DNA from 3 places in the Yersinia alsatica genome. Region 2 is predicted to be linked to each of the others. Evidence: predicted binding sites of a transcription regulator. Region 2 holds the regulator's gene; each other region holds the start of a gene.

Region 1 (4,218 bases), 1.4 Mb from region 2:
ATTGAAAGGCTACCGTGCGGTGCGTCAGGTTCAGGTAACACTGCGCCAGCTTGATAAATTGAATGAGTTACTGGATGGGGCACTAAAATCGGGTCTTAATGAGATTCGAGCCGTAGAGCTTGGTGTTGCTAATCCAGAGACTTACCGTGAGCAAGCACGTAAAAAAGCTATCGAGAATGCGATTAGCCAAGCGGGCTCTTTGGCTGAAGGATTTAAGGTCAAGCTGGGGCCGGTGTACAGCATTCGTTATCATGTAGCTAACTACCAGCCAATGCCGGTAGCGCGGATGTTTAAGAGTGCCGAAGCTGCACCGGCAACGGATGCCGCTCAAACTTACGAACAGCAGACCATCCATTTTGATGATCAGGTTGATGTGGTGTTTGAGCTACAAACCAGCGCCAGTGCTCCAGCCGCCGCTAAATAAGCTAGTCTTGTCGTAAAACCTGACGCCCGTAAGATAAGAGGGCGTCAGTGACTTTTCTCATTGTCCGGCTTTCCGGCGCGAATCGGTGCCAGAACAGCATGCGCCGCTGCAATAGCCCCGGCGTCAAATTAATCAGTTCCCCGGATGCCAGCTCTTTTTCGATTTGCAGATGCGGGATCATACAGCAGGTGGTGCCTTGCCTTGCCAACTGCACAAAGGCTTCCGACGAGTTAACAATATGGCAGGGCACACTGCCCGGCGATAAATCGAAATTCTGCTGTAAAAACGCCTGATGCATATCATCCAGATGGTCAAAAGCGACCGCTGGTGCTTTCAGCAGTGCCGAGCGCGTGACGCCGTTGGGGAAATACCGCTCAGCAAAGGGTTTGGATGCAACAAACAGATAATCCAGCGCGCCCAGTTGATCGACCAAACAGCTCGGCAGGGGCTGAGGTTGGATACTAACTGCGCCCACGACTTCGCCACGACGTAGCCGCTCTTGGGTTCGGGTTTCATCTTCAACTTGCAGATTGAGCCGAATCGGAGAGTCTGCCAGCACCGGTTTCAATGCCGGAAGCAGCCAGGTTGCCAAACTGTCGGCGTTGACCGCCAATGACAGCAATAGCGGAGTATCGCCGCCACTGTCATTACCAAGCCACTCTTCTTCCAGCAGTTCAACCTGATGCAATAAAGCGAGCAGTTTCTGGCCTTGTTCCGTCGGGCGCGGTGGCACTGTGCGCACCAGTAGTGGCTGACCGAACAGATTCTCTAACTGCTTAATGCGTTGAGATACTGCCGATTGGGTGATACAGAGTTTTTGTGCCGCGCGTTCAAAACCGCGTTCACGGATCACCGCGTCCAGCGCTTGTAGCGTACGGTAGTCTGGGCGTTTCATCGGAGTCATCTCTCCAAATATTAAGTTAATAAGGCACTATGCCACATTTTGATCATTTTTCTATGCCCGAATACCTCGGTACCCGCCACAAATAAACCGGCATAACTGTGATCCAGCTAAAATTAACCGTCCAGTAAGTGGGCTTTATTGCGAAGATTTCTGGTGTATATGCTCTATAATGACTTCAGGTTTTCTTTCATATCAAGGCGCGAACTTACCATGACTCAGGATGAACTTAAAAAAGCAGTGGGCTGGGCAGCATTAGATTACGTCAAACCTGGCACTATTGTTGGGGTTGGCACCGGCTCAACCGCAGCGCATTTTATTGATGCTCTTGGCTCTATCAAAGGTCAAATTGAAGGGGCGGTTTCCAGCTCTGACGCCTCTACCGCCAAACTGAAAAGTTACGGTATTCAGGTATTTGATTGCAACGAAGTCGATGCACTGGATATCTATGTTGATGGTGCCGATGAAATTAACGGTCAGATGCAGATGATTAAAGGCGGTGGTGCAGCACTGACCCGCGAAAAAATTATTGCCGCCATTGCCCGTAAGTTTATTTGTATCGCTGATGCATCCAAGCAAGTTGATGTATTGGGTAAGTTCCCGCTGCCGGTCGAAGTCATCCCAATGGCCCGTTCTTATGTGGCCCGCGAACTGGTTAAATTGGGTGGGCTACCTGAATATCGCCAAAATGTTCTGACCGATAACGGCAACGTTATTTTGGATGTACATAATTTGACGATTTTGGATGCTATCGCGTTAGAAAATAAAATTAATGGTATCGCTGGAGTGGTCACTGTTGGGCTATTTGCCAACCGAGGTGCTGATGTGGCACTGATTGGTACCGCCGAAGGTGTTAAGACCGTGGTCCTCAAGTAATCGGCTAAACCTTGTTCAGGGTGTGGTTTATTGACTTCACCCTGATAATTTTTGCCTTTAAATATCTTTTCTTAAAATGGTTAAATTTGGTGATATATATCACATTTACTCATTTCATTTTCTTAACCTGCCATTAACTCTCTTCCAGCCAGTTTTTTATTCCATAAATTAACATTTGCACTGTTTGTTATGCTGATAGGCAAGCAATCGTTTGTATTGCCGCCCGCGTAATATTTGTTATGTTGACAGGGTGCTGACCGGATTCATTCGATATCGGCAGCCACATCTGAAGTCTGAAAATAGGGTCGGGGACATGGCAAAAGTATCACTGGAGAAAGACAGAATTAAGTTTCTGTTAGTGGAAGGGGTGCACCAGAGCACGGTTGATAATCTGCGTGCGGCCGGTTATAGCAATATTGAATATCATAAAGGTGCCTTAGACACCGAATCACTGAAAGAATCTATTCGTGATGCTCACTTCGTCGGGATTCGATCGCGCACGCATCTGTCCGAAGAAGTTTTTGCTGCAGCAGAAAAATTGGTTGCAGTAGGTTGTTTCTGTATCGGTACCAATCAGGTTGATTTAAAAGCGGCCACCAAACGCGGTGTGCCGGTATTCAATGCGCCTTTCTCCAATACCCGTTCGGTAGCCGAAATGGTGCTGGGCGAGTTACTGCTGATGTTCCGCGGCATTCCCTCGGCTAACGCCAAAGCACATCGTGGCGAGTGGAATAAGCTGGCGGTAGGCTCCTATGAAGCCCGTGGCAAGAAACTGGGTATCATTGGCTATGGTCATATCGGTACTCAGCTGGGTATTCTGGCTGAAAGTGTTGGTATGAAAGTATTCTTCTACGATATCGAGAATAAACTGTCGTTAGGGAATGCCCAGCAGGTTCGCCACCTGTCAGACTTACTGAATATGAGTGATGTGATTAGCCTGCATGTGCCGGAAAATCACTCGACTAAAAATATGATTGGCCCTGAGCAGTTGGCACTGATGAAGCCGGGCGCGATGCTGATTAACGCCTCTCGCGGTACCGTGGTTGATATCCCTGCGCTGTGTGATGCATTGGCCAGTGATCATTTGGCTGGCGCGGCAATTGATGTTTTCCCTGAAGAGCCAGCAACCAATAAAGACCCGTTCAATTCACCATTGTGCGAGTTTGATAATGTATTATTGACTCCGCATATCGGTGGTTCCACTCAGGAAGCACAGGAAAATATCGGTGATGAAGTGGCCGGTAAACTGGCGAAATATTCTGACAACGGTTCAACGCTGTCAGCGGTTAACTTCCCAGAGGTTTCACTGCCAGCTCACGGCGATAATACCCGCCGCCTGTTGCATATTCATGAGAACCGCCCAGGCATTCTGACCAGCATCAACAAAATCTTTGCTGAGCAGAACGTCAACATCGCCGCACAGTATCTGCAAACCAGTGCTGAAATCGGTTATGTGGTTATCGACGTTGAAACTGATGATGCAGAAAATGCAGAAAAAGCCTTGCAGGCAATGAAGGCTATTCCAGGGACGATTCGCGCACGTTTGCTTTACTAATATACCTCTCGTCTTTGGCGTTCGCAGCTTGGCTGCAACGTCAATGATATTGGGTATGTCTATGTTGTGCGGTTCAGAAATGACTAAACACTCGGTGATTATAAAATACCGGGTGTTTTTTTATGCTGAAAATTCCCGCTCACCACTGCCAGACTTTTTCCGGCGTCACTATCTCTGGCAGCGGCACGTCCCAATATTCACTCGGTAAATGCGCTACTCGCTGGCAATCATGGGCCAGACCAATAGGATAGGGGCCGCCGTGCTGCCAATGCTGTAGCGTACGGTCATAGAATCCTCCACCCATACCCAAACGTTGCCCATGGTGGTCAAACGCCACTAGCGGGGTTATCACCACATCTAGCTGGTTTAAGGGCAGAACGTCGCGCACATCTAATTGAGGCTCAAGGATTTTCAGGCGATTACGCACAAGCTGACTATCAGGGCGATAGTTGAGAAATAACA
Region 2 (4,218 bases):
AAGTTTGTGGAACATAACTCAAACCAATGGCATTGGGGCTATATCCCATCTCACCCAGAATGAAAGGCGAGCCGGTTAACCAGGCGAAGAACCCCGCGCTGCATGCCGCAAATATCATCACGTTGCCGCTAAAGACTGGCGATTTTAGGAGCTGCCAGAAACTAATGGCGCTTTTATTTTGCACCGTATTATCTGATGGGGCATTTTTCCGCTCTTTCAGTAGTGCAGTGGGGATCAAAAGTAACAGTGTCACGGCCAACAGTACGACGAAAATTGAGCGCCAGCTGAAGTGGTTCAATAGCCAAGCACCCAATAATGGGGCGAGTGCCGGAGATAACGCCACTAACGGCATAATTGTGGCAAAGACCCGGTTGGCTTTACCGTCACGGTAGCGGTCTACCACTAATGCTTGCCAACTCACTGCTGCTGAGCAGACCCCCACAGCTTGAATAAAGCGCAGCACCAAGAGTTGTGTTGCTGTCTCAACCCACAACACCCCCAAACAGCCGATGGCAAATAACCCCAATCCAGCTAATAGCACTGGTTTGCGGCCCAGCTTGTCGGAGACTGGCCCCCAAATAAGCTGGGCGATAGCGAAACCGGCGAGGAAGATGCTGAGACTGGCACTAATGGAACCAGCGGAGGCTTGTAATTCTTGTTGCATGGCACCAAAGGCGGGTAAATACATATCGGTGGCCAAGTACCCCAACATGCTCAAACCCGCCAGATAGAACATGAAACTTGTTGACGTCTTCATACTTTATTTCTCTTTATCATAATTTTGCAGGCAATTTGCTGTCTTGAGACAGCTTTATAATTAGGGATTTATAGCGGGGGGCATTCTATCCGCTACGATAATCAGTTGTGAAACGGTAATATTTGCGAGAAGCTATCAAAAAAATTGACACCAAATAATTGAATATAGAGAGGCAGAAAATAATGTGGTCTGAATACTCATTGGAGGTGGTTGATGCTGTGGCGCGCACCGGCAGCTTCAGTGCGGCTGCTCAAGAATTGCACCGTGTGCCGTCTGCCGTCAGTTATACCGTGCGCCAACTGGAGGAGTGGCTGGCAGTTCCCCTGTTTGAGCGGCGTCATCGCGATGTCGAATTAACTCAGGCTGGAGTGGTTTTCATCAAAGAAGCCCGGGATGTTATCAAAAAAATGAATAACACGCGCCGTCAGTGCCAACAGGTGGCGAATGGCTGGCGGGGGCAATTAAATATCGTGATAGATAAAATCGTCAAACCGCAGCGAAGTCGCCGCCTGGTGCTGGATTTTTATCGCCATTTCCCTGACGTGGAGCTGCGGGTGCGCTATGAGGTGTTTAATGGTGTCTGGGATGCTTTGGTCGATGGGCAAGCCGATATGGCCATTGGTGCCACCCGGGCCATCCCGGTGAGAGGGCGGTTTGTATTTCGCGATATGGGCTTTTTGACCTGGCATTGTGTAGTCAGTGTGAACCATCCTTTAGCCCGTTTAACCGGGCCACTTAACGACAATCAGTTGCGGCCATATCCTTCACTTTGTCTGGAAGATACGGCACGAAATCTGCCTAAGCGAGATACCTGGACGCTGGATAATCAGCAACGATTAGTAGCACCGGACTGGACGACGGGGATTGACTGCCTGTGTGCAGGGCTTTGCATTGGTATGGTGCCAGCCCATATGGTGTCGCCGCTGATTGCCGATGGCCAGTTGGTGGCATTGACGTTAGCTGAACCACTGCCGGATAGCCCGTGCTGCTTAACCTGGGAACAGAATAATCACTCCCCAGCTTTAGCGTGGTTACTGGACTATTTAGGTGACAGTGTCACGCTAAATGACGAATGGTTAAAGGATGGCAATGCAGCGGATGACGGCGGCGTGCAGCACTAGCGGCCAGTCACGTGGAATGTGACTGGCCGAAGAGGATTAACGGCGGTAATCGCGGAACGGACCATCAGCGACAGAACGGCGCTCTACCAGTTTCGGGTGTACTTCAATGGTTTGTGGGTCTTCGCGCTTGCTGACAATACGATCAAGCAACATGGCAAAGGCGGTTTCACCTAATCGCTCTTTGGGCTGGTGGATCGTGGTTAGCGCCGGTGAGAAATAGCGGGCATTACGCACATTGTCATACCCGATCACCGAAATATCTTGCGGCACGCGTAAACCCAACTCATCAGCGGCACATATTGCGCCCATCGCCATGATATCTCCGCCACAGAATACCGCGGTCGGACGATGTTTTTGCGTCAAAATCTGATGCATGGCTTTATAACCAGACTCAGGTTCAAAATCGCCCTGAACCACCCATTCATCGCGTATCGTGATATTGGCTTCCTCTAATGCCTTCAGGAAGCCCTGATGGCGACCGCCCCCGGTATTACGTGATAACTGGCCGGGAATAGCACCGATATCACGATGGCCGCGCTCAATCAGATAACGGCCAGCTATATAGCCACCCTCGAAGGCATTATCAATAATTGAATCGGTGAAATCACCGCGCGCGGTGCCCCAATCCATAACTACCATTGGAATATTACGATAATCTTCCAGCATCCCTAACAGTTGCTCGGGATATTCTGAGCACATCACTAATAGCCCATCAACACGCTTTTGCGCCAGCATGGCCAGATAAGCTTTTTGTTTATCCAGATTATTATGAGAGTTACATAAAATCAGGGTATAGCCTTTGCTATAGCAGCTATTTTCAACCGCTTCGATCACTTCAGCGAAATAGGGGGCTTCACTGGATGTCGCCAGTAAACCAATTGACTTAGTGTGATTCACTTTCAAACTGCGAGCCACAGCACTGGGCGAATAATGCAGTTCTTTAATGGCTGCCCACACAGCAGCCTTGGTATTTTCGGCGACGAAACGAGTTTTATTGATCACGTGTGAAACGGTGGTGGTGGACACACCCGCGTGTTTGGCCACATCTTTAATCGTTGCCATAAAAAAATGACTCCTAAGCTTACCTGTTACAGCAGGTAAGTATTATGTTAATCGTTTGCCTGCATTACTCGAAAACCGCTCAGACAGAAGCACGATAGTAGGCTGGATGGTTGAGTCAGCTGGTCGTCTGAGAGTTTTTATTGGACGTTATTAGTCGGTATGCAGTTATGAACTGCGAATTTTGTCTGATCTGGAGGGAAAGTGGAAGAGCTAATCAATGTTATAAAGTGCGTAATGAGCACAAGATTTTTTTTCCTATCTGTGGGAAAATAATTTAACGCACTAATTATGTGCCTTTTCCCTACTAAAATTAACCGGCTGAGGAGTTTTTATGGATACCAATTTGAAGATGTCGCTGATTACGACTGTTGGTGCGCTGGCAATGATTATTGTCTTTAGCTTCGTGGCGGTAATGAATTAATTAAGCCGCTTGCCGGTGATAAGTAGGGCGGTTTACCCGCCCTTAATTATTACGCCGCTATTAAGCTAAATTCTGCTCAACAAAAGACCAGTTAACCAAAGCCCAGAAGTTCTCCAGATATTTTGGCCGCGCATTGCGGTAATCAATATAGTAAGCGTGTTCCCACACATCCACAGTCAACAACGGCTTATCGCTGGTTGTCAGTGGTGTTGCTGCATTCGATGTACTGACAATTGCCAGAGTGCCATCCGCTTTCTTGACCAGCCACGTCCAACCTGCACCAAAGTTTTTCACTGCGGCGTCGGTAAATTGCGCTTTAAATTCAGCAAAAGAACCAAAAGATTGCTTAATGGCATCATCGACTTTGCCCGTTGGTTCACCACCGCCATTCGGCGACAGACAGTGCCAGTAAAAAGTATGGTTCCAGACTTGGGCAGCATTGTTAAAGATGCCGCCGCTGGAGGTTTTGATAATCTCTTCCAACGTCTTAGCAGCAAACTCAGTATCTTTAATCAGGTTATTAAGATTCACCACATAGGTGTTGTGATGCTTGCCGTAATGATATTCCAGTGTTTCAGCCGAAATATGCGGTTCCAGTGCATTTTGTGCATAAGGTAATGCGGGTAATTCAAAAGACATAGCTCTCTCCTTTCGGGGTTGCTCAGGGTGTTTGCTCCTCAAATCCGGTCATTAGCTGTAGCCATGATGCGGCGAAGAGCGGTTAAATCATAATTGTTGTATTTTTGTTGTGGGTATTAATCTTAACAACTTTCAACAGGAATGACAGATATAACCACACTACAAGATGGGGGATTGCACGAAAATTAAACGCATTGAGTTATGTGATTGGTGGGGAT
Region 3 (4,218 bases), 1.1 Mb from region 2:
GCAAGGCCACTGGCGCACGTTCGCCCAATGACATCGCTTCGCCATAGTAACTGTCCAGACTGGCACTGGTTACGGCACAGTCAGCCACCGGAATCTGCCATGGGCCGACCATCTGATCCCGGGTCACCATGCCCGTTACAGTACGGTCACCAATGGTGATCAAGAAGGTTTTCTCCGCCACCGCTGGCAGATGTATAACACGTTTTACGGCATCGGCAATGCTGATTTCAGCCCGTTGCAGCGCCTCACCCTGAGCCTGAAGGCGGGTCACATCACGCAGCATTTTCGGGGTTTTGCCTAACAGCACATCCAGCGGCATATCAATTGGCTGATTGTCGAAATGACGGTCATTCAGGGTCAGATGCTTCTCTTCGGTAGCTTCACCGATAACCGCATATGGCGCGCGTTCACGGCGGCAAATTTCATCAAATTGCGCCATCTGCGCCGGGGCAACCGCCAAAACATAACGTTCCTGAGATTCGTTACACCACACTTCCAGCGGGCTCATGCCCGGCTCGTCGTTAAGGATGTCGCGTAGCTCAAAGCGACCACCACGGCCACCATCGCTGACCAACTCCGGCATGGCATTAGATAAGCCGCCCGCGCCGACGTCATGAATAAACAGAATCGGGTTGTGGTCACCTAACTGCCAGCAGCGGTCGATCACTTCCTGACAACGGCGCTCCATTTCTGGGTTATCGCGCTGTACCGAAGCAAAATCCAGATCCGCATCGGATTGGCCAGAGGCCATAGAAGAGGCGGCACCGCCGCCCAAACCGATATTCATCGCCGGGCCACCAAGCACCACCAGCTTGGCACCGACAACTATCTCGCCTTTTTGCACATGGTCAGCGCGGATATTACCTATCCCACCGGCCAGCATGATGGGCTTATGGTAGCCACGCAACTCAGTGCCGTTATGGCTGTTGACGCGCTCTTCATAGGTACGGAAGTAGCCCAGCAGCGCCGGACGACCAAATTCGTTATTAAATGCCGCGCCGCCCAATGGGCCTTCGGTCATGATATCCAGCGCAGTAACAATGCGATCCGGCTTGCCGAAATTCTCTTCCCATGGCTGTTCAAAACCCGGGATACGCAAGTTAGAAACCGAGAAGCCCACCAAGCCAGCTTTAGGTTTAGCACCACGCCCGGTGGCACCCTCATCACGGATTTCACCACCAGAACCGGTAGCCGCACCAGGCCACGGTGAAATCGCCGTTGGATGGTTATGGGTTTCAACTTTCATCAGGATATGTGCCGCTTCCTGATGGTAGCCATAAACACCGTTTTCTGGTGCCGCAAAGAAGCGCCCAACCTGAGAACCTTCCATCACCGCCGCATTGTCTTTATAAGCAGACAACACGTAATCCGGCGTGTGTTCAAAGGTATTTTTAATCATTTTAAACAGTGTCTTAGGCTGAGCTACACCGTCAATTATCCAATCCGCATTAAAAATCTTATGGCGGCAATGCTCAGAGTTGGCCTGAGCAAACATATACAGCTCGATATCTGTTGGGTTGCGCCCAAGGCCAGTAAAGGCTGCCAGCAGATAATCGATTTCATCCGGTGCCAGTGCCAGACCCAATTTAGCGTTGGCCTGCTCCAGTGCACTGCGACCTTGAGCCAAAATATCCACCCGTTGTACCGGGGCGGGCTGGTGATGAGAGAACAGTTGCTCAGCTTGCTGCAAATCGGTAAATACCGTTTCCATCATGCGGTCATGCAGCAGTGCCGATAATTGTTGCCATTGGCTGTCATTCAGGCTCGGGCCTTGGATATAGAAAGCCAGACCGCGCTCCAAGCGCAGAACCTGTGGCAAAGCACAGTTGTGCGCGATATCCGTCGCTTTGGACGACCACGGAGAAATTGTCCCCGGTCTTGGTGTCACCAGTAATAAACGCCCTTGTGGCGCATGTTCAGGGAGAGATGGCCCATATTGAAGCAGCCGCTGGAGTCTGGCGTGTTCATCAGCACTCAGTGGAGCGCTGACATCGGCAAAGTGAACATATTCGGCGTAAATATCATCAACCGGCAGGTTAGCGTCCTGGCAACGGGACAGCAGTTTGGTAATGCGAAAAGCCGACAAAGCGGGCGAACCACGCAGTATTTCCATAATCTAAGTTTCTCTCGTCTTCGAAGCGACTGGAACAGCACTTCATTGGGCGCAACAGGGGAAAACGCGCGCCATTATAGTGAATCTAAGCCGCCGACGAAACCGTTTGCGTATCTATTATTAATAATTGCGTAAGAAACCGCTATCAGAGATATACGCTGAATAGCGGATAAATAAGCACGCAATAAAGTTGCACACTGACGATTTGTTGCGCAAAATGCCACTCCACTGGGGATTTAACCATGTCGATTTCTGCTTTACGACACACATATAAAGAGCGCTGCCGAGAGATAATTATTTGACGCGCATAAAATTAAATTACTTTGTTATCGGTGTAGTTGCCATGCTTCTGGCCCTCGCGCTGTGGCCCAATATTCCTTGGCGCAATGGCCAAGAGGGGCAACTGGACCGCATAAAAGCCCGTGGTGAACTGCGAGTTAGCACAATAAGTTCACCGCTAATTTACTCTACCGGAAAGGATGGCCCTTCCGGTCTCGACTATGAGCTGGCAAAACGTTTTGCTGACTATCTAGGGGTTAAGCTGGTGATGACCCCACAGCATAATATTAATGATTTGTTTGATGCTTTAGATAGCGATGATGCAGACATGCTGGCCGCCGGGCTGATTTATAATAGTGAACGCCTGAACCGGGCGCGCACCGGCCCTGCCTACTATTCGGTATCGCAGCAATTAGTGTACCGGCTGGGTCAGCCACGACCAAAATCATTCAGTGATTTAAAAGGCCAGTTGATTGTGGCCTCTGGTTCCGCCCATATGACCACATTGAAGCAGCTTAAACAGACCAAATATCCGGATCTTAACTGGGGGTCGTCCATTGACCGCTCCGGGAAAGAGCTACTGGAGCAAGTTGCCGACGGTAAACTCGACTATACCCTTGGCGACTCCGTCACCATTGCCCTGCTGCAACGTATCCATCCACAATTGGCGGTGGCTTTTGACGTCACGGATGAAGAGCCAGTGACTTGGTATTTCCCACAAGGCAATGATGACAGCCTGTATGCGGCGATGCTCGACTTCTACAGCCAAATGGTAGAAGACGGCAGTTTGGCGCGTCTGGAGGAGAAGTATCTGGGCCATGTCGGCAGCTTTGATTATGTCGATACCAAAACTTTCCTGTCGGCCATCGATAACGTATTGCCCACTTTCCAGCACCTGTTTGAAAAACATGCGGGCGAAATTGACTGGAAGTTACTGGCCGCGATTGCTTATCAGGAATCCCATTGGAACCCGCAAGCAACCTCACCCACCGGGGTTCGAGGTTTGATGATGTTAACCCGCGCCACCGCCAGTGGACTGGGGGTTAAAGATCGGGTTGATCCAGAAGAGAGCATTAAAGGCGGCTCGGTTTATTTGCAGCGCCTGATGCAGAAAGTACCGGATACCATCCCGGAAGATGAGCGAATCTGGTTCGCATTAGCGGCGTATAACCTCGGTTATGGCCACATGCTGGATGCTCGTCGATTGACCAAAAATCAGAATGGCAATCCAGATAGCTGGGTCGATGTCAAAATGCGGCTGCCGATGTTGAGCCAAAAGCGCTACTACCCAAGCACTACTTATGGCTATGCTCGCGGTCATGAAGCCTATAACTATGTCGAGAACATTCGCCGTTATCAGGTCAGCTTAGTGGGATATTTGCAGGAAAAAGAGAAGAAAGCTGCCCAACATGCCGCGATTGAAGCTGAGCTGGGCAAAGCTTACCCGGTGGTTGGGCCGGGCTGGTCAATCAATAATTAAGTCATTTACTGTCGGTGACGGCGCGTTTCAAGGCTTTTTGCTGTTCACGGCGCTGGCGGAAGAAGGCGCTCAACTGGTGGGAGCAGGCTTCAGCTAGCACCCCTGAGCAGACCTCTATCTGATGATTCATCCCGGGATGGCGCAAGATATCCACCAGTGATCCGGCGGCACCGGTTTTCAGATCATTCGCGCCATACACTAAGCGGCGAATCCGGCTATGCACCATGGCCCCGGCACACATCACGCAAGGTTCCAGCGTGACGTATAAAGTGGCATCTATCAGGCGATAATTTTGTACTGCCTGCCCACCCTGACGTAGTGCCATGATTTCCGCATGTGCAGTTGG

What was found. The regulator PurR, encoded in region 2, represses purine synthesis genes. The targets are predictions, from matches to a motif close to CANGCAAACGTTTGCNTG.
Positions count from the first base shown of each region.
Region 1: the regulator PurR is predicted to act here: its motif matches at 2,402-2,419, upstream of serA (phosphoglycerate dehydrogenase).
Region 3: the regulator PurR is predicted to act here: its motif matches at 2,209-2,226, upstream of purL (phosphoribosylformylglycinamidine synthase).

Region 1 covers NZ_CP104006.1:1,673,136-1,677,353, forward strand. Annotated here, with positions in the region: gene N0H69_RS07290 (oxidative stress defense protein) at 1-424, shown strand, start outside; gene N0H69_RS07295 (LysR family transcriptional regulator ArgP) at 426-1,319, opposite strand; gene rpiA (ribose-5-phosphate isomerase RpiA) at 1,539-2,201, shown strand; gene serA (phosphoglycerate dehydrogenase) at 2,515-3,756, shown strand; gene N0H69_RS07310 (5-formyltetrahydrofolate cyclo-ligase) at 3,896-4,218, opposite strand, start outside.
Region 2 covers NZ_CP104006.1:3,025,494-3,029,711, forward strand. Annotated here, with positions in the region: gene punC (purine nucleoside transporter PunC) at 1-757, opposite strand, end outside; gene punR (DNA-binding transcriptional activator PunR) at 940-1,878, shown strand; gene purR (HTH-type transcriptional repressor PurR) at 1,915-2,940, opposite strand; gene cydH (cytochrome bd-I oxidase subunit CydH) at 3,272-3,361, shown strand; gene sodB (superoxide dismutase [Fe]) at 3,422-4,000, opposite strand.
Region 3 covers NZ_CP104006.1:1,943,001-1,947,218, reverse strand. Annotated here, with positions in the region: gene purL (phosphoribosylformylglycinamidine synthase) at 1-2,116, opposite strand, end outside; gene mltF (membrane-bound lytic murein transglycosylase MltF) at 2,412-3,872, shown strand; gene tadA (tRNA adenosine(34) deaminase TadA) at 3,874-4,218, opposite strand, start outside.